Regions from separate parts of the Bacillus sp. 05T21 genome, predicted to be linked through region 1. Evidence: riboswitches for the same ligand, from Rfam matches in the RefSeq annotation. Region 1 holds a riboswitch; the other holds the start of a gene.
The links. Region 1 has a riboswitch for S-adenosylmethionine ahead of AC1DKZ_RS17590 (methionine ABC transporter ATP-binding protein). Riboswitches for the same ligand answer to the same signal wherever they lie in the genome.
Positions count from the first base shown of each region.

Region 1 (15,612 bases):
CTCTCCCGCTTCCTGTCTTCGCCTTTTCTCCCCTAGTACAAACCGAGAAATTTGCGGCCAATTTTCAAAATGACTATGTATATCGTTTGTATGATAAAGGTGGATGATTGTTTCTTTATTTATATTCAGAGAAAAAACCTCCTCTCAGTTCCTTACTGCCATTTACGCTATACGTACGCAATAATCCTGTAAATACTTTTCGTCTTTTCTTGCTATTCTACATTGTACTCGCATTATAAGAAAAAGCCAAAGATTGCCCTTTTAATATGGAAAACTTTATATTACTTTTTCTAGTCTGTTGATTAGTTTGAGGGGGAGAATTTTTCGAGAGGTTTAGCGAGCAATGCAGCGGATTTGTCAGTATCTTTGTCTTACTTCCATTGTCTTACTTTGTCGACAAATCGATATTCCTTGTCGAACCGCTGATATATTGAAATAATCGCCGATATATTCCGAGTTGTGGTCGATATATTTCATTAAACACCCACCCGGGTATCTTACAGTCGAACCCGAATATACAACATAAAAAGCGCCCTGCTATGCAGGGCGCTTTCTTCATACATATATTAACCAATAGAACCTTCCATCTCAAACTTGATTAGACGGTTCATTTCAACTGCGTATTCCATTGGAAGTTCGCGAGTGAATGGCTCGATGAAGCCCATTACGATCATTTCTGTAGCTTCTTGCTCAGAAATACCGCGGCTCATTAGGTAGAATAATTGTTCTTCTGATACTTTAGATACTTTCGCTTCGTGCTCAAGTGAAACGTAATCGTTTTTGATTTCGTTGTAAGGAATTGTATCAGATGTAGATTGGTTATCCATGATTAACGTGTCACACTCGATGTTAGAGCGAGAGTTTTTCGCTTTTGGTCCGAATTGTACGATACCACGGTAAGTTACTTTACCACCATGCTTCGCAATCGATTTAGAAACGATTGTTGAAGACGTGTTTGGTGCTAAGTGAATCATTTTCGCACCAGCATCTTGGTGTTGGCCTTTACCAGCAATCGCGATAGATAATGTTAAACCACGAGCGCCTTCGCCTTTTAAGATAACTGCTGGGTATTTCATCGTTAATTTAGATCCGATGTTACCGTCAATCCATTCCATCGTTGCGTTTTCTTCACAAACCGCACGTTTTGTAACTAGGTTGTATACGTTGTTCGCCCAGTTTTGGATTGTTGTATAACGGCAATATGCATCTTTTTTAATGATGATTTCTACTACCGCACTATGAAGTGAGTTAGTCGTGTAAACAGGTGCTGTACAACCTTCTACGTAGTGTACGTGTGCGCCTTCGTCTACGATGATAAGCGTACGCTCGAATTGTCCCATATTTTCAGAGTTAATACGGAAATACGCTTGAAGTGGTGTATCAACTTTAATACCTTTTGGAACGTAGATGAATGATCCACCAGACCAAACTGCAGAGTTTAATGCAGAGAATTTGTTGTCTGTTGGTGGGATTACTTTTCCGAAATGCTCACGGAAAATATCTTCGTTCTCTTTTAATGCGCTATCTGTATCTTTGAATACGACTCCTAGATCTTCTAGGTCTTCTTTCATGTTGTGGTATACAACTTCAGATTCGTACTGTGCAGATACACCAGCTAAATATTTTTGCTCAGCTTCAGGAATACCTAATTTATCAAATGTCGCTTTAATTTCCTCAGGTACTTCATCCCAAGACTTCTCAGATTTCTCAGATGGTTTTACGTAGTACGTAATTTCATCGAAATCTAAGTCGTTTAAGTCGCCGCCCCATTGTGGCATTGGCATTTCATAGAACTTATCCAGTGATTTTAAACGGAAGTCTAACATCCACTGTGGTTCTTCTTTCATACGTGAAATCTCTTCAACGATTTCTTTTGTTAAACCGCGTCCAGCACGGAAAATCGAAACGTCTTTATCCTTGAAACCATATTTATAATCGCCGATATCTGGCAGTTGCTTCGCCATGTTGGTGTGTCCCTCCTTATATAACCTCGTTTTTAGGAACCTTTAACATTACTTATCTTCGTTTAAGCCCTTTTCTAACGCTTTCCACGCTAATGTTGCACATTTAATACGTGCCGGGAACTTGCATACGCCTTGTAATGCTTCAATATCTCCTAAATCAATGCTGTCATCATACTCTTTTCCTAGCATCATGTCAGAGAAAATTTTAGAAAGCTTAAGGGCCTCTTCAATTTTCTTTCCTTTTACTGCTTGTGTCATCATTGAAGCTGAAGACATTGAAATTGAACATCCTTCACCTTCAAACTTCGCTTCTTGTACAATACCCTCTTCTACTTTCATCGTAAGTTGAATACGATCGCCACAAGTTGGATTGTTCAAGTTAACGGTAACACTATCTTCTAACACGCCATGGTTACGAGGATTTTTATAATGATCCATAATAACTTGACGATATAACGTATCTAAATTATTAAATGACATTTGTGAAATACTCCTTTGTCTTGATTAGTGATTCAACAAATGTATCAATTTCTTCTTTTGTATTATATAAATAGAAGCTCGCACGTGCTGTAGAAGAAGCTTTTAGCCACTTCATAAGCGGTTGTGCACAGTGATGTCCTGCGCGAACCGCAATGCCTTCTACATCTAATACAGTTGCTACATCGTGAGGATGTACGTCTTCAATATTAAATGTAACTAGACCAGCGCGATGCTTTGGACCATAAATTGTAACGCCATCTACTTCTGATAGTCTCTCTAAAGCGTATTGCGCTAATTCATGTTCATGCTTTTCAATATTATGAAGACCGATTTCTTCTAGGAAATCAATTGCCGCACCAAGTCCGATTGCATTACCGATAATCGGTGTACCTGCTTCGAACTTCCACGGAAGCTCTTTCCAAGTAGACTCTTGTAAGTCTACGAAATCAATCATTTCACCACCAAATTCAATTGGTTCCATATTGTTTAGCAATTCTTTCTTACCATATAATACGCCGACACCTGTTGGTCCGCACATCTTATGAGCAGATAATGCGTAGAAATCACAGTTTAAATCTTGTACATCCACTTTCATATGAGGTGCACTTTGTGCTCCATCAACGATCATGATTGCACCGTTTTCATGTGCGATTGCTCCGATTTCTTTTACAGGGTTAATCGTTCCAAGTACGTTAGAAACGTGCATGATAGAAACGATTTTTGTATTCGGTGTAACTGTTTGACGAACATCTTCTAAAGAAATTGTACCGTCTAGTTGAAGCGGAAGGTATTTTAAAGTTGCACCAGTTTTCTTCGCAACTTGTTGCCACGGAATGATGTTACTATGGTGCTCCATGTAAGAGATGACGATTTCATCGCCTTCTTTTACATTATCAAGGCCATAGCTAGCTGCTACTGTATTTAATGCAGTTGTCGTTCCGCGCGTGAAAATAATCTCTTCCATTGATTTCGCATTAATAAACTTGCGAACTTTCTCACGTGCACCTTCATACGCATCGGTAGCTTTCGTACCGAGCGTATGAACACCGCGATGCACGTTAGAATTATATTCTTTATAATAACGTTCTAACGTTTCAATGACTTGAATTGGTTTTTGAGAAGTTGCTGCACTATCGAAATATACAAGTTGTTTGCCGTTCACTTTTTGATCAAGAATTGGAAACTGTTTGCGTATTTCATGAATATTCATTAGCGAACTTTCCTTTCAATTACCTCAACAAGCTGTGCCTTTACTCCTTCAATTGGAAGCTCATTTACTACAGGTGCTAAGAATCCATGGATGACTAAACGTTCTGCTTCGCGTTTTGGAATACCACGGCTCATCAAGTAGTATAATTGGTACGGATCTACGCGACCTACTGAAGCTGCGTGACCTGCCATTACATCATCTTCATCGATTAAAAGAATTGGGTTTGCATCACCGCGAGCTTTCTCATCTAACATAAGAACGCGAGAAGATTGTTGTGCATTTGATTTAGATGCACCGTGTTCAATCTTACCAATTCCGTTAAAGATAGATGTTGCACTATCTTTTTGTACACCGTGTTTTAAAATCCAACCTTCAGAGTGTTTACCGAAGTGAACAACTTTAGTTGTAAAGTTTTGTGTTTGGTTACCACGACCAATTGTTACTGTTTTTGTATCAGCATATGATCCGTCGCCCATTAAATTCGTAACGTTCTCTGAAATTGTGTTTCCGTCATTCATAAGGCCTAGAGCCCAATCAATGCGGCCGTCGCGTCCAACAATACCGCGGCGGTTAACGTAAGTTGTTACGTCTTTTGCTAATAGATCAACCGCACCGAATTTCACTTGTGCGCCTTGTTCCACGATTACTTCTGCTACGATATTTGCAATACCTTTAGCATTTTCATTTGCAACGTAGTTTTCTACATATGTTGCAGTACTGTTCGCATCAGCTACGAATAATACGTGGTTATATACGTTAGCTTCTTCGCCGTCTACTAAGAATACAGCTTGAAGTGGAGTTTCAAGAACAACGTTTTTCGGAACATATACGAATGCACCGCCGTTGATTAATGCAGCATGAAGTGCAGTTAGACGATGCTCGTCTACTTTCACGCCGTCTTTCATTAAGTACTTTTGTACTAATTCAGCATGCTCTGTTGCAGCTGTTACGATGTCTGTAAAAATAACACCTTTTTCTTTTGCTTCGTCTGCTAAAGAAACGAAAGCAGTTGTACCAGTACGTTGTACTAATACGCTGTTATTTTCATCGATTAAGTTTTTCACTGCTTCTGGAAGCTCTGTTAAAGAACTTACAGGCTCTTGCTTAGCAGCGTCGCCTTTTCCGATAAAGTCCCATTTTTCAATTTTCGTTTTATCAGGCGTTGGCATTGGAAGTTCAGTTGCTTGTGCAAGAGCTTGTAAGCGGAACTCAGTCAACCAAGCAGCTTCGTTTACTTCGCTTGCGCGCTGACGGATTGTTTCTTGATCGAAAGGTAATGTACCGATTGTCATGTTTATGCTCCTCTCTTACGCTTCTTGCTCTGCTGTTTCGTCTTCAATACCTAATTCTTTTTTAATCCAGTCGTAACCTTCAGCTTCTAGACGTTGTGCAAGCTCAGGGCCACCAGATTTAACGATACGACCGTTCATCATAACGTGAACGAAGTCTGGAGTGATGTAGTTTAATAAACGTTGGTAATGCGTAATCATTAGGCAGCCGAACTCTTCGCCGCGCATTTGGTTAATACCTTTAGATACAACTTTTAATGCATCGATATCAAGACCTGAGTCGATTTCATCTAAGATTGCGATTTTTGGCTCAATCATCATTAATTGAAGAATTTCGTTACGTTTTTTCTCTCCACCAGAGAAACCTTCGTTTAAGTAACGTTGTGCCATTTCTGGATCCATTTCTAGGAATTCCATGTTTTTATCTAAAGTACGGATAAATTTCATAAGAGAAATTTCATCGCCTTCTTCACGACGTGCATTAATTGCAGAACGTAAGAAGTCCGCGTTTGTTACTCCGCTAATCTCACTTGGATATTGCATTGCTAAAAATAGACCTGCTAGCGCACGCTCATCTACTTCCATTTCTAATACATCTTCACCGTCGATGATGATGCTACCTTCTGTTACTTCATACTTTGGGTGACCCATAATCGCAGAAGATAAAGTTGATTTACCTGTTCCGTTAGGTCCCATAATTGCGTGGATTTCTCCACCTTTTACTTCAAGGTTTACACCTTTTAAAATTTCTTTGCCGTCGATTGATACGTGTAAGTCTTTAACCGTTAATGTAGAACCAGCCATCTCAATACCTCCATTAATCCTCTATATACATTTTAAAAATTACTAAAACGTTCATATTCTCATTTTATTCTCATTCTAATCTTATAGCAAATAAAATGATATCGCAAACACTAAGAAAATGTAACAATTTTTTCACAAATGTATATAAGTATTTCCTTTACATCCTCTTATGATACACCTTTCTTCTTATATATATAAAGAAAAAAGGACTGGGTTATTCCCAGCCCTTTCCAGCACCTATTCGTTCACAGGAAGTACAGCACCTTTATATTCTTTGTTAATAAAATCTTGAATTTCTTTTGAATGTAGCACTTCTACTAGCTCTTTAATTTCTTTTTTCTTCTCGTCACCTTTACGAACTGCGATAATATTTGCGTAAGGAGAGTCTGATCCTTCAATTGCGATTGCATCCTTTGTTGGATTTAATTTCGCATCAATTGCGTAGTTTGAATTAATAAATAAAGCATCACCTTCATTGTTTTCGTACAGCTTCGGTGAAAGTCCAGGTTCTACATCTGTTTTAAACTTTAAATTTTTCGGATTTTCTACAACATCTTTTACTGTCGCTTTAACAACATCTACACCGTCTTTTAATTTAATAACGCCGCCTTTTTGTAACAACGCTAACATACGACCACGCTCAGCTACGTTATTACTCATAATAACCGTTCCTCCATCTGGAAGCTCTTTTAAGCTTTTATATTTCTTAGAATAAATGCCCATTGGCTCTAAATGAATTTTTCCTGCATTTACAATTTTGTATCCTTTTTCTTGAATCTCTTTATCTAAATAAGGGATATGTTGAAAATAATTTGCATCGATTTCTTTATCAGCTAATGCCTTATTTGGTAAAACATAATCCTGGAATTTTTTTATCTCTAACTTAATGCCCTTTTTCTCTAATATTGGCTGTGCCTTTTCTAAAATAACAGCGTGCGGTATATTAGAAGCGCCAACGACAAGCTTATTCTCATCTTTCCCCCCGCAAGCAGCTAATGTAAATACAGACAGTGCTGTAACAACTGACAATATAATCTTTTTCATATGATGTCCCTCTTCTCCCCTATAGTTATGTAGTTATAAAAAGAGCCAGCATACACCAGCCCTTTTTCCGCAATTATTCTTTTACAGGAACAACTGCCCCTTTATATTCTTTAGTAATAAAGTCTTCAATTTCTTTAGAATGCAGTACTTCTATAAGAGCTTTAATCTCTTTTTTATCTTTATCGCCTTTACGAACAGCTACTACGTTTGCGTATGGAGAATCATCGCCTTCAATTGCAATCGCGTCTTTTTCTGGGTTTAATTTCGCATCAATTGCATAGTTAGAATTAATTAGAACAGCGTCGCCTTCTTTATTGTTATACACTTGTGGCAATAGACCCGGCTCGATATCTGTTTTGAATTTTAAGTTTTTCGGATTATCCGCAATATCTTTTGGAGTTGCTTTAACTGGCTCTACTCCGTCTTTAATTTTTAAAATGCCTTCTTTTTGTAAAATTGCTAAACCACGACCATGATCAGTAACAGAATTACTCATAATAATTGTCGCCCCGTTTGGAAGTTCTTTTAAGCTCTTATATTTTTGAGAATACACACCAATCGGTTCTAAATGAACTTTTCCTGCTATTTCAAAGTCATATTTTTTATCTTTAATTTCCTTTTCTAAATACGGAATGTGCTGGAAGTAGTTCGCATCTAATTCTTTATCTGCTAACGATTTATTCGGTAACACGTAGTCTTGGAATTTTTTAATTTCTAACTCAATTCCTTTTTTCTCAAGTAACGGTTTTGCCTTTTCTAAAATTTCAGCGTGCGGTACGTTAGAAGCACCAACAACAAGTTTTTTTTCATCTTTATCTTTCCCGCCACAAGCAGCTAACCCAAAAATTGAAGTTGAAATAAGTGCTGTAAGTAATAATTTTTTCATTTGAAATATCCCCCTGTTTTCATTATCTTTTATCTATTCGAGTCGTTAAACTATCACCAATCCACTGAATTAAAAATACAACGAGTAATACACAAATTGTCGCAACGATTGTTACATCGTTATTTCCACGCTGGAATCCCTCTAAGTAAGCAAGTGTTCCAAGACCACCAGCACCAACAACACCTGCCATTGCTGTATAGCCCACTAAAGCAATAGTCGTAACCGTAATACCAGATACTAACGCTGGTAACGATTCTGGAATTAACACCTTCAAAATAATTGTGCTTGTTTTTGCTCCCATCGCTTTTGAAGCTTCAATTACACCTTTATCAATTTCACGAAGTGCGATTTCAACCATTCTCGCGTAAAATGGTGCCGCTCCAATAATTAAAGCTGGTAGCGCTGCACTCGCTCCGAGAATTGTTCCAAGAAGAATCTTTGTGAATGGGATTAATAAAATAATTAAAATGATGAACGGTATAGAACGGAAAATGTTTACGAACGCTCCAATCACCGTATTAATCGCTTTATTTTCCCATAAATTATCTTTCGCTGTCATAAAGAGTAATAATCCTAAAATAAGTCCTAAAACAAATGTGGCAAGCGCTGCGATTGCCGTCATATATAACGTTTCACCAGTTGCTTCTAACATTTGATTCCAATCAATATTTGCGATTAACTTATCCATGTGCAATCACCTCCAGCTCTACTTGATCTTGATGAATCCCTTCTATTGCTTGCTGGATCGCTGTTTCTTCACCATTTAAATGAACGACTAAACTTCCGTAAGAGCCGTTATTCGTTTGCGCGATATTTCCTTGCAAAATGCTAACTTCTATATCACCGCGCTGCATTAACCTTTGAAGTACCGGTCTTTCTACCGCTTCACCGACAAACTGCAAACGAATTACTTTTCCATCTGGATACTTTTCTATTAAACTTTCAATCGTTTCATTCGTATCTTCAGAATCAGTTAACTGCTGTACAAATCGTTTTGTAATGTCTTGCTGTGGATTACGGAATACGTCAAGTACTGGACCCGTTTCTACGATCTTCCCTTTCTCCATTACAGCAACTCGATTACAAATTTTGCGAATAACGTGCATCTCATGCGTAATCAATACAATTGTTAAGCCGAGACGCTTATTAATATCTAACAATAAATCTAAAATTTGATCCGTCGTTTCCGGATCAAGAGCTGACGTTGCTTCATCACATAAAAGTACTTGTGGATTATTTGCTAACGCTCTTGCAATCCCGACGCGCTGCTTTTGTCCACCACTTAGCTGAGATGGGTACGCGTCTCCTCTTCCTTCTAATCCAACAAGATGAATTAACTCATCGACACGTTTTCTTCTCTCCGCCTTATCGACACCTGCAATTTCAAGTGGGAATGCGATATTTTCACGCACAGTTCGTGACCAAAGTAAGTTGAAATGCTGAAAAATCATTCCGATTTCTTGTCTTGCCTTACGAAGTTCATTTCCAGTAATCGCTGAAATCACACGATTCGCAATTGTAATTTGGCCAGAAGTTGGTTTCTCTAACTGATTAAACAATCTAATTAACGAACTTTTCCCAGCGCCACTATATCCAATAACACCAAATATTTCACCCTTATCTACTTTTAAGTTGGCGTTATCTACAGCAGTGACATCACCGCTTTTTGCCTTATATATTTTCTTTACATTTTCTAATAAAATCATGATGTTCACCCCTTTTTTGATTAAAAAGCGTAAGCGGCTCGTTTAGAACAAGAGGACGTTGGAATCCCAGACGTAGAGGCGCTTTTTGCCTCATAGGAAGGGATGAAACGACCGACTGTTCTAGCCGCTGGAGCTGGATTTCATAAAACTTTGGATAGACTCCGCAATTTTTTTATTTTTGATGCGTGTAGTCCATCGTTATAGCTCCTCTTATTATTTGAATGTCCTCCGCATTCAAACGACAAAAAACCTTTCCGCTTCTAGAGAAGCAGAAAGGTTTATATGCGTATATAACAACATTATCCCTCTCTCTCATCTCTCAAAGCATTTGCTTTGCAGGAATTGGCACCATTTCAACATAAGTTGACGGTTGCCGGGCTTCACAGGGCACAGTCCCTCCACCTCTCTTAATAAGAGAAATCAGATTAAATTTTCGTCTGATTTAAAATTTATGAAATTGTCTATATTTTATGAATTGAATTGTATCAATATCCACACGCTCTGTCAACAGAAATTTTCGTAAAAAAAGAAACTTCAGAATTTTAAGCTCCGACTGACATCGGTTTACATATATGAAACATCGATTCAACTAATAACATCGTTCGATACGTTCCAGAATATTGTACCCGTCCATCACTCATTAACTTTTGCAACCTCATATTTCCAGTCACTAATTTTTGTACATCCTCTTCCTCTAAACAAACGATTTGTTCCGTTCCTCTCGCCTCTTTCAAAAGTTCTATATAATCTCTTGAAATTTGTAACGAACAGCATTCATCTCCAAAACGAAAATTAACAGTTCTTTCTCCTTGCCTTAAAAGCGGTTCTAAATGATATTGACCATTAGCGTAATTTACAAATGATTGAAGCAAAGAATATAATTTCATCCTAAACCACATCCCTCATATCACTTTCTATTACATACCATTCCCTCTTATTAAAGGGCAATCCTGTTATTTTCGCTCGACAAATACTGTATCTATCACGCATGTCGACATATTTCCCAAGAAATATGTCGAGGCGGCAAAAACTTTGCCGCCTACTTTAATTCCGTATATAAATATTCAACCGAATGAAATGCATATATTTTCTTCATCAGTGTCCCATTTTCAAAAATAAGTAAACACGGTACACTTTCTATCCCATACTCTTTCGCTAAATGCGGGGCATAATTTAAATCTAACATTCCAATTTTCAAATCTTCAATCGTCATCTCAACGACCGTTAACATCTTCTTTGCCAATTGGCATGTTCCACACATTGGTGTATACACATATAACACTGTTTTTTCTTCATTTCCTATTAGGGCTGTAGCTTCGGCACCTGTCCAATCAATCACTTCTATCATTCCTTACCGTAAATATTCTGTATAAACGTCAATGTCTGCTCCCCATAATACATTTGCTAAATGTGAAGAAGGCGCAGTCGCCACCTCGCGATACGAGCGATCAATATAAATATGCTCTGCTTGCGGAAATTCTTTTCGGAATTGTTTCCTTAACTTTTCTCCTGCATCATCAGCATCCACTAGCACATATACGTCCTTATCAAAAAATTGATCAATGAGCTCATCCATTTTCGACAAACCAATTGTACCATTTGTACAAACAATTTCCACTGGTTCACGAATAATAGATTCAATCTTTCTTCTATCCGATTTACCTTCTACAATAATGACTTTTTCCACATAAATCATATGTCATCACCCGATCACCATATACTATACAACCTTTAACTTAGTATATAGTATATTCGTTATTTTCATGTTGTTTCCTGTTTATTTTTGCAAAAGAAAAGCGCAAGCGGCTTGCTCAGATTGTGAGGGGGATGGAGCTTCTGACGTAAAGGCGCTTTTTGCCTTGTAGGAAGAAGCGAAGCCACCGAACAATCTAGCCGCTGGAGCTGGACAATAAAGAAAAGCGGAACCGACTGTTTAGCCCTGTTGGCTAAGGTTCTTTCGTACAGAAGACGCTTTTTTGTCTTCTCGTACGGAAGGTTCTTAGACATGAAGGGCTAGGAGGTGGAACTAGACAATGAAAAGCGCAAGCCGCTCGCTCAGAACAAGAGGGCATTGGAACTCCTGAACTAGAGGCGCTCTTTGCCTCAAGTAAAGGAGTGAAATGACCGACTGTTCTAGCCGCTGGAGCTGGATCACAACGAAAAGCGCAAGCCGCTCGCTCAGCATGAAGCCTCCATGAAAAAAGTTTTTCAAAAACGTTCTCCTACATAATAATTAATATATATGTTTTTAAATTCATTATGTACACAACATAAAAAAGGACAGCACAAAGGCTGTCCTTTTTCTTCGACTATAATTAGTCTTGGTTTGTCATTTCTGCATATTTTTCTGCAGTTAATAACTTCTCAACTTGGCTTGCATCAGAAAGTTCAACTTTAACCATCCATGCACCCTCGTATGGAGATTCGTTAACTAGTTCTGGTTGGTCACTTAATTCTTCGTTTACTGCTACAACTTTACCACTTACAGGTGCGTATAATTCAGAAACTGTTTTAACAGATTCTACGCTTCCGAATGGCTCGTCAGCTTGGATTGTTGCACCTACTTCAGGAAGTTCAACGAATACGATATCGCCTAACTCACCTTGCGCAAAATGAGTAATACCGATAACAACCGCATTACCTTCTGTTTTTACCCATTCGTGTTCTTCAGAGTAACGTAAATTATTTGGAATGCTCATGACTGTACCTCCAGTGAATGTATTAATTATGTAAAAATACCTTATTGGTACTTTTTCCACACACTTTCAAACTGCTCTTCGTTAAAACCAAGTGTTACACTCGTTCCATCTGTTACAATTGGACGTTTAATCAACATGCCATCAGATGCTAAAAGCTCATACATTTCGTCTTCGCTTGCATCCTTTAACTTATCTTTTAAACCAAGTTCGCGGTAACGCATTCCACTTGTATTAAAGAATTTTTTTAATGGTAATTCACTTTTCTCATGTAAATTACGTAAATCTTCTTTTGACGGTGGATTTTCAACAATATGAATCATCTCATATGCTACATCGTTTGCCTCAAACCATTTCTTTGCTTTTTGACATGTGCCACATTTTGGATATGAATAAAATGTTACTGTCATAAATTCACCTACTTTTTTACTAACCTTTACCTTTATCATATAGAAAACATTTTATTATTTCAAACGATTATTCGCTAAACTTTTACTTATTTCGTGATAATTTTTAATAATCCTGCTAATTTTTCTTATTTTTCCGCCATTTATTAAGAAAAAATAAATATATAATTTTTTAAAATTTTTTTCTCATCCCACGCCGAACATATATCTTAAACAAACGTTTGATTAATTTCATATTTTTCTACCTCAACCTTCGGAATACGTAGATTCTTTTATACCGAACATATACCTTAAACAAACGTTTGATTAATTTCATGTTTTTCTACCCCAACCTTTGGAATACATGAATTCTTCCATACCGAACATACCTCTTAAACAAACGTTTGATTAATTTCATGTTTTTCTATATCACCTTTGGAATACATGATTTTCTATACCGAACATATATCTTAAACAAACGTTTATCCCGCATTAACGGGCAGTAAGACTCCCACCTCGAAATTCGGCAAATGCGAGGAAGTTAGGTGGGAGATAACTGCCCGTAAAAGCCCGATTGGTGCGGGCTAATAATCAGTGGGGGGATGGACAGACACCCCCCCACTGATTAAAGTTTCACTTTATTTAAAAAATAAGAAGTCCTTTTACAGGCTCCTTCATCATCGACTTAAATAGTCCGAAATGGTTTGAAATACTACTATATACATATTATGAATACTTTCTTCTGTATTTCCACCATTCGATAAACCTACTCCCCATTGTTGCCCTTCGCCACTTCCAATATTTGCAAAACCTTGCGCATACATAGCATTTACATCTTTTGGTGCACTGTTATACTCTATATTTTTTGTAATAAAAGTCGAATATGATTTATCTTGTAAGCCAATAAAAAACACTGGTTTCTTTAACGATAAAAATAAATCTTTATACTGCTCTTTCGAAGCTTCTTGAAAGTGCTCTTTCATTATTAGAAAACCATCTACTGCTCCAGATTCCTTTTTCAGTTCTTCTAACTTCACTTTTTCAAACTTTATATTTCTAAACGTATCTTTCGGCTTTTCACCAACAACTCCAATTACGAGTGCTCTCCCGTTGTATTCTAATTTCTCTCCTTCTTTATCCTTTGCACACCCAGTACTCACTAGGCATAACAATATAAAAACTAAGAAATAAAATGAACGCTTCATATAGCACCCTCCCCCTCTTTTAAGTCAAGTGACAAAAATGTAAGGTGAATTCAAGAAAATGTAAGTAAAATCGATAGCCCAATTGGATTTTCTATATTATAATCAATTGAATTTATTTACATTACTAAAACATAGGAGATTATCATGAAGAAATTTAAACTTTCATCTCTTCTTCCGTTAAGTTATATACTTCTACTCGTACTCGTAAGTCCCCTTTACGATGTATTAAATAAATCTACTGTTCACGCAGTAGATGTCACAACTGTAGTAGATGATTGGATTCCATTTGTGAAAGCATTTATTATTCCTTACTTACTTTGGTTTCCATACTTATACGGTGCACTTATTTATTACTGTTTTGCTGATCGAAAGCAATATTATGTCACTTTAAGTAGTGTAATTCTTGGAAAACTTGCTTGTTTTTCGATTTATTTTTTTTGGCAGACAACTGTACCACGCCCAACCGTCGTTGGAACAGATGTATTTTCCGAACTAGTCCGCTATATTTATAGTATTGATCATCCAGTAAACTGCTTCCCAAGCATTCATGTCCTTACGACATTTGTAATTATGTTAGCTGCCTTTAAGCGTAGAGAACAGCATACTTTGGAATATTACATCCTTACTTTCTTCGGTACGCTTATTATTTTATCAACATTATTTACGAAGCAGCATGCATTTGTAGACGCCATTTCTGGAATGACGCTTGCAAGCGTACTTTACTTTGGCGTTCAGTTGTTATTAGCAAAAGAAACCGTACGTGTTCCAGTAAAACAAAATCAAAAAATGTAAAAAGCAGACTGTGGCTTCAGTCTGCTTTTCTCTATATTAAGGAGATTTTCAAATTAAGATTGTGGTACAGTCATATCACCAGAATGAATACGACCTGCCTTTTTAAGAGCAATGTAAAGTATATAAGAAACAGCTACTGGAATGATGATATAAGTGATTACCATCGCTGGGACAACTTCCCACCCTTGGCTGGAAATTAAATTAATTGGTGCGATAAGAGAGCTTAATCCAAGACCTGCAATTTCTTTTCCTGCTTCCAGTTGGAAAATTAGTGCCGATACTGGGCCAACTATTGCACTGGCGACGACAGTTGGGACGAGAATCATTGGATTTTTAGTAATGTTCGGTAACTGCACTTTTGGAGTACAAAGTGCCTGAGCTAATATGCCGCCTAAGTTATTTTCTTTCGCTGAAATAACAGAGAATCCGATAAATTGAGCAACACATCCTGCAAGTGCTGCACCGCCTGCAACACCGTCTAAGCTAAGCGCTATCGCTAACGCAGCTGATGAAGCTGGAGAAATAAGTAACAATCCCCAAACTACAGCAATCACGATAGAAGCGATAAACGGGCTACCAGCTGAACTATCTTTAATGAATGCTCCAACTGTATTTAAAACTGGGCTAATATTTTGAGCTAACCAAATACCGACTAAACCAGAACCTAATATTGCTGCAAATGGAACGAGCATCATATCTAAAGCAGTTTTTCCGCTTAATCGTTTACCAATATAAACTGCTAAAGTCGCTGTTAATAATGCACCGATTGGTTCACCTGTTTTAATGATGAGACCAGCTTCAGTAATTGAAATTGAACCAGCTCCAATTGCTCCAGCTACCATCGCTGAGAAAATTACGAGTCCGTTTGCACCGAGCATAAAGGCAATCCCGGCTCCAATTGCTGGTGCCATAAGTGATTTTGCAACAATTCCGATTGTAATAAGTAATGGGATATCAACAATTCTTCCTATATTTTCGATCAGTAAACCAATTCCAAGGGATACGAAAATACCCTGTGCGATTCCGGCTGAAGCTTTAAACACACGAGACATTATATATTCCTTCATTTGTTTCACCTTCTCCTATAATTTAGTAACCAATTGTTTTCATATAATCGCGTAAAACATCGTTTGATTTTGCAAAGCGACTT
Region 1 is NZ_JBFTMD010000009.1:87,393-103,004, reverse strand. Features, by position in the region: gene AC1DKZ_RS17635 (bifunctional metallophosphatase/5'-nucleotidase) at 1-105, opposite strand, end outside; gene sufB (Fe-S cluster assembly protein SufB) at 567-1,964, opposite strand; gene sufU (Fe-S cluster assembly sulfur transfer protein SufU) at 2,013-2,444, opposite strand; gene sufS (cysteine desulfurase SufS) at 2,434-3,654, opposite strand; gene sufD (Fe-S cluster assembly protein SufD) at 3,654-4,946, opposite strand; gene sufC (Fe-S cluster assembly ATPase SufC) at 4,962-5,747, opposite strand; gene metQ (methionine ABC transporter substrate-binding lipoprotein MetQ) at 5,985-6,791, opposite strand; gene metQ (methionine ABC transporter substrate-binding lipoprotein MetQ) at 6,865-7,677, opposite strand; gene AC1DKZ_RS17595 (methionine ABC transporter permease) at 7,700-8,365, opposite strand; gene AC1DKZ_RS17590 (methionine ABC transporter ATP-binding protein) at 8,358-9,383, opposite strand; SAM riboswitch class I at 9,693-9,800, opposite strand; gene AC1DKZ_RS17585 (hypothetical protein) at 9,926-10,270, opposite strand; gene AC1DKZ_RS17580 (thioredoxin family protein) at 10,423-10,731, opposite strand; gene AC1DKZ_RS17575 (toprim domain-containing protein) at 10,735-11,079, opposite strand; gene gcvH (glycine cleavage system protein GcvH) at 11,699-12,082, opposite strand; gene AC1DKZ_RS17565 (arsenate reductase family protein) at 12,124-12,489, opposite strand; gene AC1DKZ_RS17560 (hypothetical protein) at 13,143-13,670, opposite strand; gene AC1DKZ_RS17555 (phosphatase PAP2 family protein) at 13,815-14,462, shown strand; gene AC1DKZ_RS17550 (PTS sugar transporter subunit IIC) at 14,516-15,529, opposite strand; gene AC1DKZ_RS17545 (L-lactate dehydrogenase) at 15,552-15,612, opposite strand, start outside.

Region 2 (15,612 bases), on a different contig from region 1:
CATTCTTTTTGAAGCACTATTTATTTTAACAACGATTGATGCTGGAACACGCGTAGGACGATTTATGATTCAAGATATTTTAGGGCATGTGTACAAGCCGTTTGCGAAAACAGATTCCACAATAGCGAATGTGGTTGCTACAACGTTATGCGTATTAGGCTGGGGGTACTTCTTATATCAAGGGGTGGTTGACCCTCTCGGTGGAATTAATACGCTATGGCCACTTTTCGGTATTGCAAATCAAATGTTAGCGGGGATTGCACTATTACTTGGAACGACAATTTTATTCAAAATGGGGAAAAAGGCATACGTTTGGGTAACGCTTATTCCGACTATAGGATTACTTATTGTAACGATGACAGCCGGTTATCAAAAGTTATTTCATGAAAATCCTAAAATAGGATTTCTATCACATGCGAAAGTATTTCAGGGAGCATTAGATGATGGTAAGGTATTAGCTCCAGCTAAAAATGTTGAGCAAATGAAACAAATTATTTTTAATGACTATATTGATGCGGCACTTTGTGGAATTTTTATGATAGTTGTAATTGCTGTATTAATTTCTGCACTTCGAATTTGGATTCAAGTATTAAGAAATAAGCCAATGCCGTTAAAAGAGGCACCATATATTCCAAAAGATGAAAGTGAGTCGAGGAACTATGCTTAAAAATTTACGGAACGTATGGGGAAAGAGAAAGCAATTTATTAGTTTACTTGTCGGAGTTCCAAGTTATGAAACGTATGTAAATCACATGAAATTACATCATCCAGAAGAGAAAATTTTATGTCAAAAGCAATTTTTTGCTGAGGCACAAGAAGCTAGATTTAATGCAAAAGGCGGAAAGATATCGCGATGTTGTTAATGGAGGAGACGAAATTTCGTCTCCTTTTTTATTTTGCTGTTCCACGTGGAACAATATAATAAAAAAGTTTGGGAATTATAGGGATTTCGTAATGAAATAACATATAGAAAGGGATAGATGGAAAAGAAAAAGTAGGGAGATTATTTTATGTTTAGAGATCTATTTGTAAATATGACAATCATTCTGTCCTTTATCTTTGTAGGTGCTCAGCTTTTAAGAGATAAGCCATTAAAAGAAGGATTCTCTTTTTGGCAGAAATGTTTGGTCGGTATTTTAACTGGAATATTAAGTATATTATTGATGCATTTTGGTGTGCATATTGAAGATATTATGTTGGATTTACGTTATTTAGCTGTTGTTTTGGCGATTATAATCGGTGGCCCGATAGCTAGTAGTATAACAGTTATGATCACTTTAATAACACGGGTATTTTTTACTGAATATTCTTTAGCCTCTGAATTGGCCTGCTATACTATCGTGGCAATAGGGATTGGCATTACTCTCATTTGGCGGATGAAGATTTCTATATTTACAAAATGGATATGGTTTAATGTGTACAGTTTGTCTATTTTAATACTACCACTTTATATTTTATTTAAGGATATATATGTAGTGGTATTATATTTAATTTGTTGTATTGTAGCGGCATACATCACATTTGTAAGTGCAAGTTACGTATTGCAATCCAATGAATTATTTCAAACGATGAAGCATTATGCAACGATAGATGCATTAACGAATCTAGGAAATGTAAGACAGTTTGATTTCGAGATGAATCGTCATATTGGTAGCAAGCATATGAAAAATGATTCACTTTGTTTATTACTTATAGATATTGATCACTTTAAGTATGTAAATGATACGTACGGTCATCCTGCTGGAGATGAAGTGTTAAAACAACTAGGGCGTATTTTGTTAGAAAATGCACCATTCCCAAATTTAGTCTTTCGAAAGGGTGGCGAAGAGTTTGCTCTGTTGTTACCGAAAAAAAGGGTAGCATTTGGAACTCGTATAGGGGAACAAATTCGACTAGCAGTTGAAAAGCATTCATTTCAACTGCAAAATGGGGAAAAAATTAAAATTACAGTTTCTGTGGGGCTTTCAGAATATAAAAAATCACCTGAGCAATTTATTCAATCAGCGGATGATGCGTTATATTATTCAAAAAGAAATGGTAGAAACAAGGTTAGTTCAGCATCATAGGAATTCGGGGAGTACTTTAAAAGATTTCTGTAAAGTAATTAAAACCCACAGAACAATAAATGTTCTGTGGGTTTTAATCTATTTTTAAATTTATGAATAAAAAGCTTTATGTTAGATTAGACAAGTTCTTTCGGTGCAACGAATTTGCGGTATGCACCGTGATGTGTTGGTCCTACATATTCGTTAATCTTAAATGAATGACGAATTGCAGCTGTGATGAATTCTTTCGCAGTTTTTACTGCTTCTTTCACCGTTTTTCCTTTTGCAAGTTCTGCTGTAATTGCAGCAGAATATGTACAACCTGCACCGTGTGTATTTGTCGTATCAATCTTTTCTGATTCTAGAAGATCGAATGTTTCGCCGTCATATAACACATCAATAGCAGTTTCTGTGCCTAGTTTGCTACCACCTTTAATCAGTACGTATTTAGCACCTAAAGCATGGATTTTTTTTGCAGCTTCTTTCATGTCCTCAAGAGAATTAATTTTCACACCACTTAATTGATATGCTTCAAATAAGTTTGGCGTTACGACTAATGCCTTTGGAACAAGAACGTCACGTAAGCAGTCATTTGTTTCAGGATGTAACGCTTCATCCGCTCCTTTACATACCATAACAGGATCAACTACTACATTTTCGAAATTGTGCTTTTCAATTGTTTCCGCAACCATTTCGATAATTTCTACTGATCCAAGCATACCCGTTTTTAAAGCATCTACGCCAACGCCTTCAATTGTCGTTTCTAATTGTGGTTTTAATGTAGAAGCTGGGATTGGGAATACGTTATGTGCCCAACCGTTATGTGGATCCATCGTTACGATTGTCGTAAGAGACGTCATTCCGTATACACCAAGTTCTTGGAATGTTTTTAAATCTGCTTGTATACCAGCACCGCCACTTGTGTCAGAACCAGCGATAGTAAGTGCCTTATTCAATGTCATTATGAAAGCCCCCTCAAGTGATATAATGAAAACTATGTTTTCACCATTATATCAATGTTACGAATAAGTACAAAGTGAAAAGTAGATGATTTATGTTAAGTACTATTTAAAATCTTGTATGTAGGAGACGAATTATGTTTCAAGAGAATCGTACAAATGAATTAGTTATATTAAAAGAGATTGCAGAAACATTGAATACCTCAAATGATACATATCACGTACTTCAAGCTGTGCTGGAAAAGCTGTTGAATGTAACTGGTTTAACGACAGGATGGATTTTCCTTGCGGATGAAAATGGTAGATATACAAAATTAATTGATTACCAATTACCAGAGGGATTGAAATTCGAAAATAAACGACCGATGTGTGAGGGGAATTGCTGGTGCTTACACCGCTTTGTGGAAGGAAAACTAGAGCGAGCAGTTAATATTATTGAATGTAAGAGAATTAATAATGCGATTGAATACAACTGGGGAGATACAGAAGGGATTGTACATCATGCGACAGTACCGCTAAAAGCGGGAGAAGATGAATTTGGCGTGTTAAATGTAGCTAGCCCAGGCAAAACGCATTTTTCGGAAGAAGAATTAGTACTATTACAATCAGTTGCCTTTCAAATTGGAACGGCATTAAAGCGTACAAAACTGTATGAAAATGAAAAGAGAAGAGCTCATTATTATGTAAAGTTAGAACGCTTTATTCAAGATTTAAGGACAATTCATAAATTTAATGCATTACCAGAAGAGATTGTAATGCAAATAGGGAGCTTATTTCTATGGGAGCAAGTTGTATTCTTTATTAGAGAAGAAAATGGACTAGCTGTGAGAGCTTCTTATAAGAAAGGTGAACTACAAGATGATTTGAGGGCAGCAGCACAGGAAGCGTTGGAAAAAGAAGAGTCTGTCTTGTCAAAGCGTCAGGTTGGGAATATAGAGCATCCCAATAGGGCAGTTATCGCTATTCCGATACATATTCAAGATCATATATTTGGAGTATTAAGTGTAAGTTCTAATAATGGAGAATTTGATATAAATACGATAGATGTAGTACAAGCGTTAGCAAATCATATTTCATTAATGATAGAGAACTTAAGATTAAATGAAAAACGCCGCGAACTTGTACGAATGGAAGAGCGTAATCGTTTAGCTAGAGATTTACATGATTCTGTTTCACAAAAGTTGTTTTCATTAACGTTTATGACGAAAGGCGCTGAAGCTGTCTTAAAGGGTCAAAATGAAAAGGTAGATCAGTCTTTGTATGAGATGCGTGAATTAGCACAAGGTGCCTTAAAAGAAATGAGGACATTAATTTGGCAGCTCCGTCCGGCTGGATTAGAGAAAGGGTTATTACCAGCTTTAAAGCAATATGGTGAAAGTTTAGGATTGAAAATTCGGGAACAAGTTACAGGTGTACGTGATTTGCCGCGTGTAGTAGAAGAAGCGCTATGGCGAATTGGACAAGAAGCTTTAAATAACGTAAGTAAGCATGCGAATGTAAGAGAAGCGACGATTTATTTCAAAGTGACGGAGAAAAATGTATCATTAGAAATAGTCGATCAAGGAAATGGGTTTGTAGAAAAGGATATAAAAGAGAAGAAATCACTCGGTATGACTACGATGCGTGAAAGAGTAGAATTAGTTGGTGGAACAATTAAAATTGTAAGTAGTAAGAAACGAACGAGTATAAAAGTAAATGTACCATTATGATGTGAAAATGAGGGAAGTTTGTGAAAATAAAAGTATTGTTAGTTGATGATCATACAGTTGTTTTAAAAGGATTAGCATTTTTTCTAAGCACACAGGAAGATTTTGAATTAGTTGGTGAAGCAAATAATGGGAAAGAGGCGCTAGTGAAAGTAGGCGAAACAAGTCCAGATGTCGTATTAATGGATTTATATATGCCTGAGATGGATGGAATTGAGGCAACAGCTTGTATTAAAAAAGAATATCCAAACGTGAAAGTAATTGTATTGACTAGTTTCTCTGATCAAGCTCATGTATTGCCGGCACTAAAAGCTGGGGCGAGCGGTTATATTTTAAAAGATATCGAACCAGATCAGCTTGTTGAAGCTATTCGAAGCGCGTATAAAGGTAATATTCAATTACATCCAGATATAGCAAATGCCCTTCTTTCTCAAACATTACCACAGGAAGAGAAAGAAGAAGAACCTTCCGTTCAAGTGGATGTATTAACAGCGAGAGAAAATGAAGTATTGCAGTTATTGGCGAAAGGGATGAGTAATAAAGAAATTGCTTCTGTTTTAGTTATTACAGAAAAAACGGTAAAAGCTCATATGAGTAGTATTTTGAGTAAGTTACATTTATCCGATCGCACACAAGCAGCATTATATGCAGTGAAAAATGGAATCGTATAAGACAAAAGTCGTAAGACCTAGTTCGCCTTTAGAAGGTGGACTTTTTTTATGGAAAAATACGTCTATGTGAGGACGTAATTGTTTTGATATAAAGATAAAATGTATTTGTAAGCAACAATAATTATAAGGGAGTACCCTTTTTCGTAAGTGATATATAACAACATAAGAGTGAGTAGTAGGAGGAAAAACAATGGCAACAGTTTTATTTGTAAAAGCAAACAACCGCCCAGCGGAACAAGCAGTTAGTGTGAAATTATACGAGGCATTTTTAGCAAACTATAAAGAAGCGCATCCAAATGATACAGTGGTAGAACTTGATTTATATAAAGAAGAATTACCATATGTAGGCGTAGATATGATTAATGGTACATTCAAAGCAGGTAGAGGATTTGATTTAACAGAAGAAGAAGCAAAAGTGGTAGCAGTTGCTGATAAGTATTTAAATCAATTCTTAGAAGCTGATAAAGTAGTTTTCGGTTTCCCATTATGGAACTTAACGATTCCGGCCGTATTACACACGTATATTGATTATTTAAACCGTGCTGGTAAAACGTTTAAATATACAACAGAAGGTCCAGTTGGGCTTATTGGAGATAAGAAGATTGCATTATTAAATGCACGCGGCGGCGTATATTCTGAAGGACCAGCAGCTGAAATGGAAATGGCTGTAAAATATGTAGCGAGCATGATGGGCTTCTTCGGTGCAACAAACATGGAAACGGTAATTATCGAGGGACATAACCAATTCCCAGATAAAGCAGAAGAAATCATTACTGCAGGTCTTGAAGAAGCAGCTAAAGTAGCAAGCAAATTTTAATTAAAATTATAATCGCCACTCGAAAAAACAGCATTAACATTTACATGTTAATGCTGTTTTTTTATATTAATTTGTAGTTTCGTTATGTTTAGGAAGCGGAAATGCATTCCCAATCGCGGCTGCCCCGAGCATCGGTAATAATAAATTGAGCGGGAAAAACATGAGTAATAGTAATGTTATAGCTATTGGTTTTCTTAATGCATAGCTTGAAATAGCTGTCGTGACGATGGCTACAGAAGCTATTGGATCTATAGGGATAATAGAAGCTATAGCATATCCGATACTTGATCCAGCAAATATAATTGGGAAAATATGTCCGCCGCGCCAACCCGTATTTAAACAAACGGCAGTAATACATAATTTTAAAATTCCTGAAAGAAGTAGTACCCAGAAGGATAAATGGCTCCATTCAACGACTAAATCTTTTAATTGATGTTCCCCTGAGAATAACGTGTAAGGAAGAAAAGTTCCTGTAATTCCTAATAAAATACCGCCTATAATTCCAAGTGATACCTTGTATTCTTTGAAGGGGTGGATTAATTTCTCTAATGTGAATTCTAATTTGAAATAAAAGAAACCAACTATAGCACCAATGCTAGCAAGTGGTAGAAAGGCGATCCATTCATTAAGAGCAAGAGACCCTTCCCCAAAATCAACAATAAAGGATCCACGATTATCGAGTTTACTAAGCAATAAGTAAACGGAAAAACCGGCAAAAGTGGTAGCTAAATATACAATTGCTTTTTTTCCTTTCGAAAATTCATTAATTTGTTCACCCTCATTTTCATTCGGAGCTAAATAACCGAATAATGGTGCATTAAAAATAACACTTAAAGTGGCACCAATTCCAACCTCTGTTAGTTCATTCATTCCCTTTAAAGCAAATTTAAAGCGATCTCCTACCCATGTACAAAGTCCACCGATAATTCCAACAAGTGCAGCTTCTGGTCCTAAACTTGCTCCAAATATTAAAACGATAATCGCAGTTAAAGTAGCTTTATGTACAAAACGGTATTCAATTCTACCTGTTTTTTTATATTCAGCCATCACTTCGGGCATAAGACGTGGATATGTACCGAAGTATTTTTGTGTTAAACCAACGAGGATACCACCGATGATTGTTACACAAATGGTGTAATAAGGGGGAGAAGAGAAAAGAGTAGGTAAGTATCCCCAAATAAAGTGAATTCCGATATTTATTGTGACTAAAAATGACCAGACCGTGACTCCGACTATAGAGCCTAAAAGAATGCCATATAGGACGAGTATATGGTGCATGTCCTTTTTATTTGTCATGTTGTACCTCCGTTATGTAAATTTTCATGTAGAAAGGATTAAATATGCTAGTGTGAATTGAATATATATATAGTATCTTTTTGAGGGGGTGGCTTATTCAATATATCGGGATCTCATGAAAATTTGAAACCAACGCGGTTAAACCACTTATTTAATTCTATATATGGATTGGAGTTTTTAAAAGGTCTTTTTCAAATGAATATGGAATATATTTCTTTTATTGTTTGTATTAAATTCCTTGCATTTAATTTAGAACATTCAGAAAAACTATTTGACATCAGGAAATTATTGCTATAAAATCAACGGTAATTGCATAGTCTTATCAAGAAAAGGTGGAGGGACAGGCCCGATGAAACCTTGGCAACAGCCGTATAACGGAATTGTGCCAAATCCTGCAGGTGATAATCCTGAGAGATAAGAAAGAGCCTTAGAGCGTGTTTTCAAACTGCTCCTTTCTTGTTTTCAGGGAAGGGGCAGTTTTTTATTTTGGATAAAGTGAAACTTTAATCAGTGGGGGTTTTGTCCCTCCCCCGCTAATTATTAGCCTTCATCAATCGGGCAGTTATCTCCCACCTAACTTCCTCGCATTTGCTGAATTTGGAGGTGGGAGTCTTACTGCCCGCAAATAGCGGGATAAAAGAAAGGAGAATGAGAGATGGGAGAATCATGGGGGAAAGGAACGATTTGTGTGCAAGGTGGCTATTCGCCAAAAAATGGTGAGACGCGTGTTTTGCCACTTTATCAAAGTACAACGTATAAATATGATACGTCAGATGATTTAGCAGCACTATTTAATTTAGAGGCAGAAGGATATATATATACGCGTATTGGAAATCCTACTCTAGCTGCATTTGAGCAGAAGTTATCAGATTTAGAAGGTGGTGTAGGGGCTGTTGCAACAGCTTCTGGGCAGGCAGCCATTATGCTTGCGGTTTTAAATATTTGCAGTAGTGGAGACCATTTACTTTGTTCTTCAACTGTTTACGGAGGAACGTTTAATTTATTTGGAGTGAGTTTGCGAAAGCTGGGCATAGATGTTACGTTCTTTAATCCTAATTTAACGGCAGATGAAATTGCGGCACTTGCTAATGATAAGACAAAACTCGTTTATGCAGAGTCGTTAGGAAATCCAGCAATGAACGTTTTGAATTTCAAAGAACTTTCAGCGGCAGCAAAAGAATTAGAAGTACCTTTTATCGTTGATAATACATTGGCGACGCCTTATTTATGCCAGGCGTTTGAACATGGGGCAAATATCATTGTCCATTCTACAACGAAATATATTGATGGCCATGCAAGTTCTCTAGGTGGGATTGTAATAGATGGAGGGAACTTCGATTGGACAAATGGAAAATACCCTGAGCTTGTCGAGCCTGACCCGAGTTATCATGGCGTAAGCTATGTTCAAAATTTTGGAGCAGCAGCGTATATTGTGAAAGCACGCGTTCAGTTATTAAGAGACTACGGAAACTGTATGAGCCCATTCAATGCATATATTAGCAACATTGGCCTTGAAACATTGCATTTACGAATGGAGCGTCATAGTGAAAATGCTCTCGAAGTTGCTAAGTGGCTTGCTAATCATGATCGCATTGAATGGGTGAATTATCCTGGATTAGATAGTAATGAAAATTATTCGTTAGCACAAAAGTATTTGAAAAAAGGTGCTAGTGGAGTTTTAACATTTGGTATTAAGGGCGGATTAGAAGCAGCGAAAGAATTTATCGCAAATGTAAAGCTTGCAACTCTTGTAACGCATGTAGCTGATGCAAGAACTTGTGTAATACATCCTGCTAGTACGACGCACAGACAATTAAGCGCAGAAAATCAGCGTTTAGCTGGCGTTACATCTGATTTAATCCGTTTATCGGTCGGTATAGAAGATGTTTCTGATATTATTGCAGATTTAGAAGCGGCGCTAGTCGGAGGCAAACAACATGCCGATCATAATTGATAAAGATTTACCAGCTCGCAAAGTATTGCAGAAGGAAAATATTTTTGTAATGACGAAGGAGCGAGCAGTAACACAAGATATACGTGCTTTGAAAATTGCTATATTAAATTTAATGCCTACAAAACAAGAAACAGAGGCGCAATTACTTCGTTTAATTGGAAATACACCGTTGCAATTAGATGTTCATTTACTTCATATGGAATCGCATCTGTCTCGCAATGTAGCGCAGGATCATTTAACGAGCTTCTATAAAACATTCCGTGATATTGAGAATGAAAAATTTGATGGACTCATTATTACAGGAGCACCAGTTGAAACTCTTTCTTTTGAAGAAGTAGATTATTGGGAAGAGCTTGGACGTATTATGGAGTATTCAAAAACGAATGTAACATCTACGCTTCATATTTGCTGGGGGGCACAAGCTGGTTTGTATTACCACTATGGTGTGCCGAAGTATCCTCTTGCGGAAAAAATGTTTGGTGTATTTGAACATGAGGTTCGCGAGCAACATGTGAAATTGTTACAAGGGTTTGATGAAGTGTTTTTTGCTCCGCATTCTCGTCATACAGAAGTACGAGAGAGCGATATTGAAGAAGTGAAAGAATTAACGTTATTAGCCAATTCTGAAGAAGCAGGCGTTCATCTTGCTATTGGGCAAGAGGGAAGGCAAGTTTTCGCACTCGGACATAGTGAATACAGTTGTGATACGTTAAAGCAAGAATACGAACGGGACTGCCAAAAAGGGTTAAATATTGATGTGCCAAAAAATTATTTTAAACATAATAATCCAAATGAGGAGCCAATTGTTAGGTGGAGGAGTCATGGGAATTTATTATTCTCCAATTGGCTGAATTATTACGTGTATCAAGAAACCCCTTATATATTGTAAATGATTGTATAACACGTGGTAGCGTTTTATTTGTAAAGATTAACCTTTATTTTTCTCAATATTCAAAATACATTGTTTTTCATATTTTTTGTCTATATAATGGCATCTAAACACAATTTTTGAGGGGTGGACAGTATTATGAAAGAAATTCAAGTGGGGTTATTAGGTCTTGGGACAGTTGGTAGTGGTGTAGTTCGTATTATTACAGATCATCAAGAACGACTTATACACCAAGTAGGTTGTCCAGTGAAAGTAACGAAAGTATTGGTGCAAAACATTGAGAAAGAGAGAGAAGTAGACGTGCCTTCTACTCTATTAACACAAGATGTGAATGAAATTTTAGATAATCCTAATATTGATGTTGTCATTGAAGTAATGGGCGGCATTGATGATGCAAAAGCATATATTTTACAAGCTTTAAAAAGCGGGAAGCACGTTGTGACTGCAAATAAAGATTTAATGGCGTTACACGGAGCGGAACTCTTAGCGGTGGCAAAAGATAATCAGGCTGATTTATTTTACGAAGCAAGTGTAGCTGGAGGGATTCCAATTTTACGAAGCATCGTAGAAGGACTTTCTTCAGATCTTATTACGAAAGTAATGGGAATTGTAAATGGAACGACAAATTTTATTTTGACGAAAATGTCAGACGAAGGGAGAGCATATAACGACGTGTTAAAAGAAGCTCAGCAGCTTGGATTTGCAGAAGCAGATCCAACATCAGACGTAGAAGGTTTGGATGCAGCAAGAAAAATGACGATTTTGGCTACTCTCGGTTTCTCTACAAATGTAGAGCTTGGAGATGTGAAGGTAAAAGGGATTACTTCTATTACAGCAGAAGATATTGAATATAGTAAGAGCTTAGGCTATACGATTAAATTAATTGGTCTTGCAAAGCGAGATGGCGAGAAATTAGAGGTTACAGTTGAGCCAACGCTACTTCCAAATGCACACCCTCTTGCGGCAGTGCAAAATGAATATAATGCTGTGTATGTGTATGGTGAAGCGGTAGGAGAAACGATGTTTTATGGTCCGGGAGCAGGAAGCTTACCGACAGCGACAGCTGTTGTTTCTGATCTAGTTGCTGTAATGCAAAATATTAGGTTAGGTGTAACAGGAAATAGTGCTGTAGTTCCGCAATATCAAAAGGTACTAAAAGAGCCAGATGAAATTATTGTGAAAAAGTTTTTAAGACTTCATGTGAAAGACGAAATTGGTGTGTTTGCAAAAATTACATCATTGTTCTCTGAGCGCGGTGTTAGTTTTGAAAAGATTATTCAAATGCCACTTGAAGAGAAAGGGAAAGCAGAAATAGTAATTGTAACGCATCGTGCTTCTCTTGCGGATTATGAGTACATTCTACATACATTGCAATTGTATGAAGAAATAGATTGTGTGAAAGCAAATTATCGAATTGAAGGAGATGCTAAGTAGTATCTCTTCTAATAAAACGAAAAAACCTATTAAGCGGCTTGCTTAATAGGTTTTTTCCTATTTAAAATTTGCGTACCAACTTGAATAAATGCTTGAATAATCCAACCTGTTGTAAAGGATAAGATAATTGTTCCAAAATAGATCGGCCCATCTAATAAGAAGCTTAATGTTAAAAATAAAAAAGCTAATGAAATTTCTGTTCTTCTAAATGTCCATTTCTTTTTCTCAGCAACAGTTAAAACGAAAGCCTCTTGAGGTGCTGCGCAAAGGTTAGTAGAGACGTAAAGACCAATTCCGGCTCCGACGAATAGGTTTCCGCAAATAAGTGTTATATATTTTGGAAGAGAGCGGATAATGTCCATAATGGTCGTAATAGAACCAACCCAATCAACAAAAAGAGAAATAAGAATCATCGTTACAATTGTGCCGATTGTAATTTGTTTTTTGTCCCAAAAGAGTACGATCAGGGTAAAAACAAAGTTAATCATGAAAATCCAAAAACCAATACTTATCCCAAAATTTTGATATAGTGCAATAAAGAAGGAATCATAAGGGCTAAGTCCAAAGGAAGTAATTGTCGTCATCATATTAATACCGATGGCGAGAATGAGTAAACCGCCAATGAAAAATATATATTCTAGTTTGAATCGAAGCATAGTTGTATATCCTTTCAAAATGTATTTGCTAAGAAAGGGTATACTGTGGAAAGCTTACCAGGTCAAGCGAGAATTTTTGAGGGGAAGGGGAGAATGAGATGACTAATATAAGAAAGATTGCTGAACTTGCTGGGGTATCTGTTTCAACTGTTTCACGTGTACTCAATAATCATCCGTATGTGAATGAACAGAAACGAAAAGAGATTTTAGCGATTATTGAAGAATTAAATTACACGCAAAATGTGAATGCGATTCATTTAGTGAAAGGAAAAACGAATGTAATTGGCGTTTTATTGCCGCACGTAAATGATCAATATTACAGTGCTATTATTGGGGGGATATCAAAGGAAACCGCAAAGAACAATTATAATATGATGCTTTGCCAGACAAATTATAGCGAAGAAAAAGAGCTTGAAATTTTACATATGTTAAAAATGAAAAAGCTTGATGGAGTAATTATATGTTCACGGACAAATAGTAAGGAAAAACTTGAAGAGTATACGAAGTTTGGTCCAATTGTGATGTGTGAAGAAATAGATTCGAATTTCATTTCGAGTGTACATATTGATTACTACAAAGTATTTTTGCGCGGGATGAAAAGCTTAATAGATGCTGGTCATACACGTATCGGATATTGCATTGGAAGAAGTAATAGTATTAATAGCCAGAGGCGAAAAAAGGCGTATGAGGATTCACTTCAACAGATTGTTGTAACACCGTTAGATGCCTGGAAGTTTAAGGGCTGTTTTACGGTGGAAGATGGGCGCAATGTAGTCAGGGAATGGGCTCGTATGTCTGTAAAACCGACGGCTTTTCTTGTATCTTGCAATCATATTGCTGCAGGAATGGTAACGGAGGCGAAAAAACAAGGAATTCGTATCCCAGAGGATATTACGATTATCGGATGTGATGATCAAGAGGTGGCAAATATATTAGGTATTACGACGATTTCGCATTCTAGTAAAAATGTTGGTGTAAAGGCATTTGAATTATTATATGAAAAGATTAATGATGAGGAAATAGATGTGAAACATGTAGAGTTATTACCAGATTTGGTAGATAGGGAAACGACATAATAGAGAAGGTGTGAAAATCGCTTTTCGAAAATTCGTTTGGTATAATTATGGACAATCTATAGGGGCTAAAAGGGGTTTTGATATGAGATCAAAATTAGTAAAAGTAATTCTACTCATTACAATTGCGTCTTTCTGTTTATTTGCATACGGTTTTGTTTCGGGTGTAAATGATGTATTAAATCCGAAAGCTTCAAAATTAATTACGAAGACTGACGTAGTGGCAAAAGAGAAAAAGAAAACGGGAACGTTACAAGTAGTTAGTTTAGGTGATTCGTTAACGCGCGGCGTTGGTGATAAAGAAGGAATTGGCTATATTGGACGAATGAAAGAGAATTTACAAAAAGATTATAAACAAAAAGTTGCACTAAGCAATTTGGCAGTTAGTGGTGCGAAAATGCCTGATTTATTAAAACAAATCGAAAGCAGCGGAGCTCAATATTCAATTAAGCAAGCAGATGTAATTGTTTTAACAATTGGAGGAAATGATTTATTCCCAGGATGGGAATCGCTCGGAAAGATAGATTTAGAGACGTATCGTCCTGATACGGAAACGTTTCAAAATGAAGCGAAGAAAATTATAGAAGAAATTCGTAAATTAAACACAGATAGTCCTATTTTTTGGCTAGGTTTATACAATCCTTTTGAGGATGTAGAAGATTTAAGAGGTTCATCAAATATTGTTGTTGATTGGAATGCTTCTTTAGAGAAGTTAGCATTAAATGATAAAAATGTATATATTACACCGACATTTGATTTATTCCAAAATCGTGGAAAAGATTTATTATACTCCGATCATTTTCATCCGAATGAAGTAGGCTACACATATATGGCAGAGCGATTAGTCCAAAACGTCGTAAGTAAATTAAAACTAGAGCAAGGAGGGATAAAATGACGACGATACTTTCTGTACGAGACTTGAAGAAGGTAATTGGAAAGAAGACGCTTGTAGAGGACATTTCATTTGATGTAAAACAAGGAGAAGTGTTTGGCTTTTTAGGACCGAACGGAGCCGGGAAAACGACAACAATTCGAATGTTAGTTGGACTGATTAAAGCGACAGAAGGTACTATTTCTATCGGTGGTTATTCTATTAAGGAAAATTTCAGAGAAGCGATGCGTCAAATTGGAAGTATAGTTGAAAACCCAGAGCTTTATACATATTTAACGGGATGGGAAAACTTAAAGCAATTTGCGCGCATGCTTGGTGATATATCAGATGAACGTATTATTGAAATTGCAAAAATGGTTCATTTAGATGAGCGTATTCACGATAAGGTAAAAACATATTCCCTTGGTATGAAGCAGCGCCTTGGAATTGCACAGGCGCTACTTGGAAACCCGAAATTGCTCATATTAGATGAACCGACGAATGGTTTAGATCCAGCTGGGATTAGAGAACTTAGGGAATTTATACATAAGCTTGTAAAAGAAGAAAATATGAGTGTATTTATTTCGAGTCACTTGCTAAGTGAAGTGCAACTGATATGCGACCGTGTTGCTATTATTCATAAAGGAAAAATGATAACAGTTGCACCTATTGAAGAGTTGATCAAAACAGCGAGTGATCGTGTGGAATGGGTCGTTACACCGATTTCCAAAGCGAAAGACATGTTAGACGCTGCTGAAGAGATAGAGGAAGTTAGTGTAGAAGATGAGCGTTTATTATGTCGTATGGATGTTGCGTCTATTAATGTTTGGAATAAGCATTTTGTAGAAAACGGAATAGATGTACATAGCGTCAAAGAGCTTGTATTTACGCTAGAAGATTTATTTATTGAACTCACAAGGGGTGAGCAACATGCGTGAATTTGCGAATCTAGTTTTAAATGAATCAGAAAAGATTTATCGTAAGAAACGAATTGTTGTTGTCATGCTTATTTTAGCAATCTTGATTCCACTTTTTGTGTATGCTCAGTATCGTGAAATAGAAACGACGCAAAAAAGGCTTGGTACGACCGATTGGAAAGTATCATTACAGCAACAAATTGTTGATTCACAAAACCGCTTGAACAATTCTAGATTGCCAGAAGAATGGCGGGATTGGTTAAAAGTAAGAGTGGAACAACAACAATATTATTTAGATCACAATATTAATCCGACTGCGCCAGG
Region 2 is NZ_JBFTMD010000007.1:194,718-210,329, reverse strand. Features, by position in the region: gene cstA (carbon starvation protein CstA) at 1-667, shown strand, start outside; gene AC1DKZ_RS15990 (YbdD/YjiX family protein) at 660-863, shown strand; gene AC1DKZ_RS15985 (diguanylate cyclase) at 1,011-2,066, shown strand; gene pdxK (pyridoxine/pyridoxal/pyridoxamine kinase) at 2,183-3,007, opposite strand; gene AC1DKZ_RS15975 (GAF domain-containing sensor histidine kinase) at 3,142-4,713, shown strand; gene AC1DKZ_RS15970 (response regulator) at 4,734-5,381, shown strand; gene AC1DKZ_RS15965 (FMN-dependent NADH-azoreductase) at 5,572-6,198, shown strand; gene AC1DKZ_RS15960 (chloride channel protein) at 6,265-7,494, opposite strand; SAM riboswitch class I at 7,811-7,915, shown strand; gene AC1DKZ_RS15955 (bifunctional O-acetylhomoserine aminocarboxypropyltransferase/cysteine synthase) at 8,150-9,448, shown strand; gene metA (homoserine O-acetyltransferase MetA) at 9,432-10,337, shown strand; gene AC1DKZ_RS15945 (homoserine dehydrogenase) at 10,476-11,771, shown strand; gene AC1DKZ_RS15940 (YczE/YyaS/YitT family protein) at 11,801-12,427, opposite strand; gene AC1DKZ_RS15935 (LacI family DNA-binding transcriptional regulator) at 12,526-13,503, shown strand; gene AC1DKZ_RS15930 (SGNH/GDSL hydrolase family protein) at 13,514-14,395, shown strand; gene AC1DKZ_RS15925 (ABC transporter ATP-binding protein) at 14,392-15,309, shown strand; gene AC1DKZ_RS15920 (ABC transporter permease) at 15,302-15,612, shown strand, end outside.
Region 2: it holds a riboswitch for S-adenosylmethionine, as region 1 does, so the genes downstream of both, AC1DKZ_RS15955 (bifunctional O-acetylhomoserine aminocarboxypropyltransferase/cysteine synthase) here and AC1DKZ_RS17590 (methionine ABC transporter ATP-binding protein) in region 1, are expected to answer to the same signal.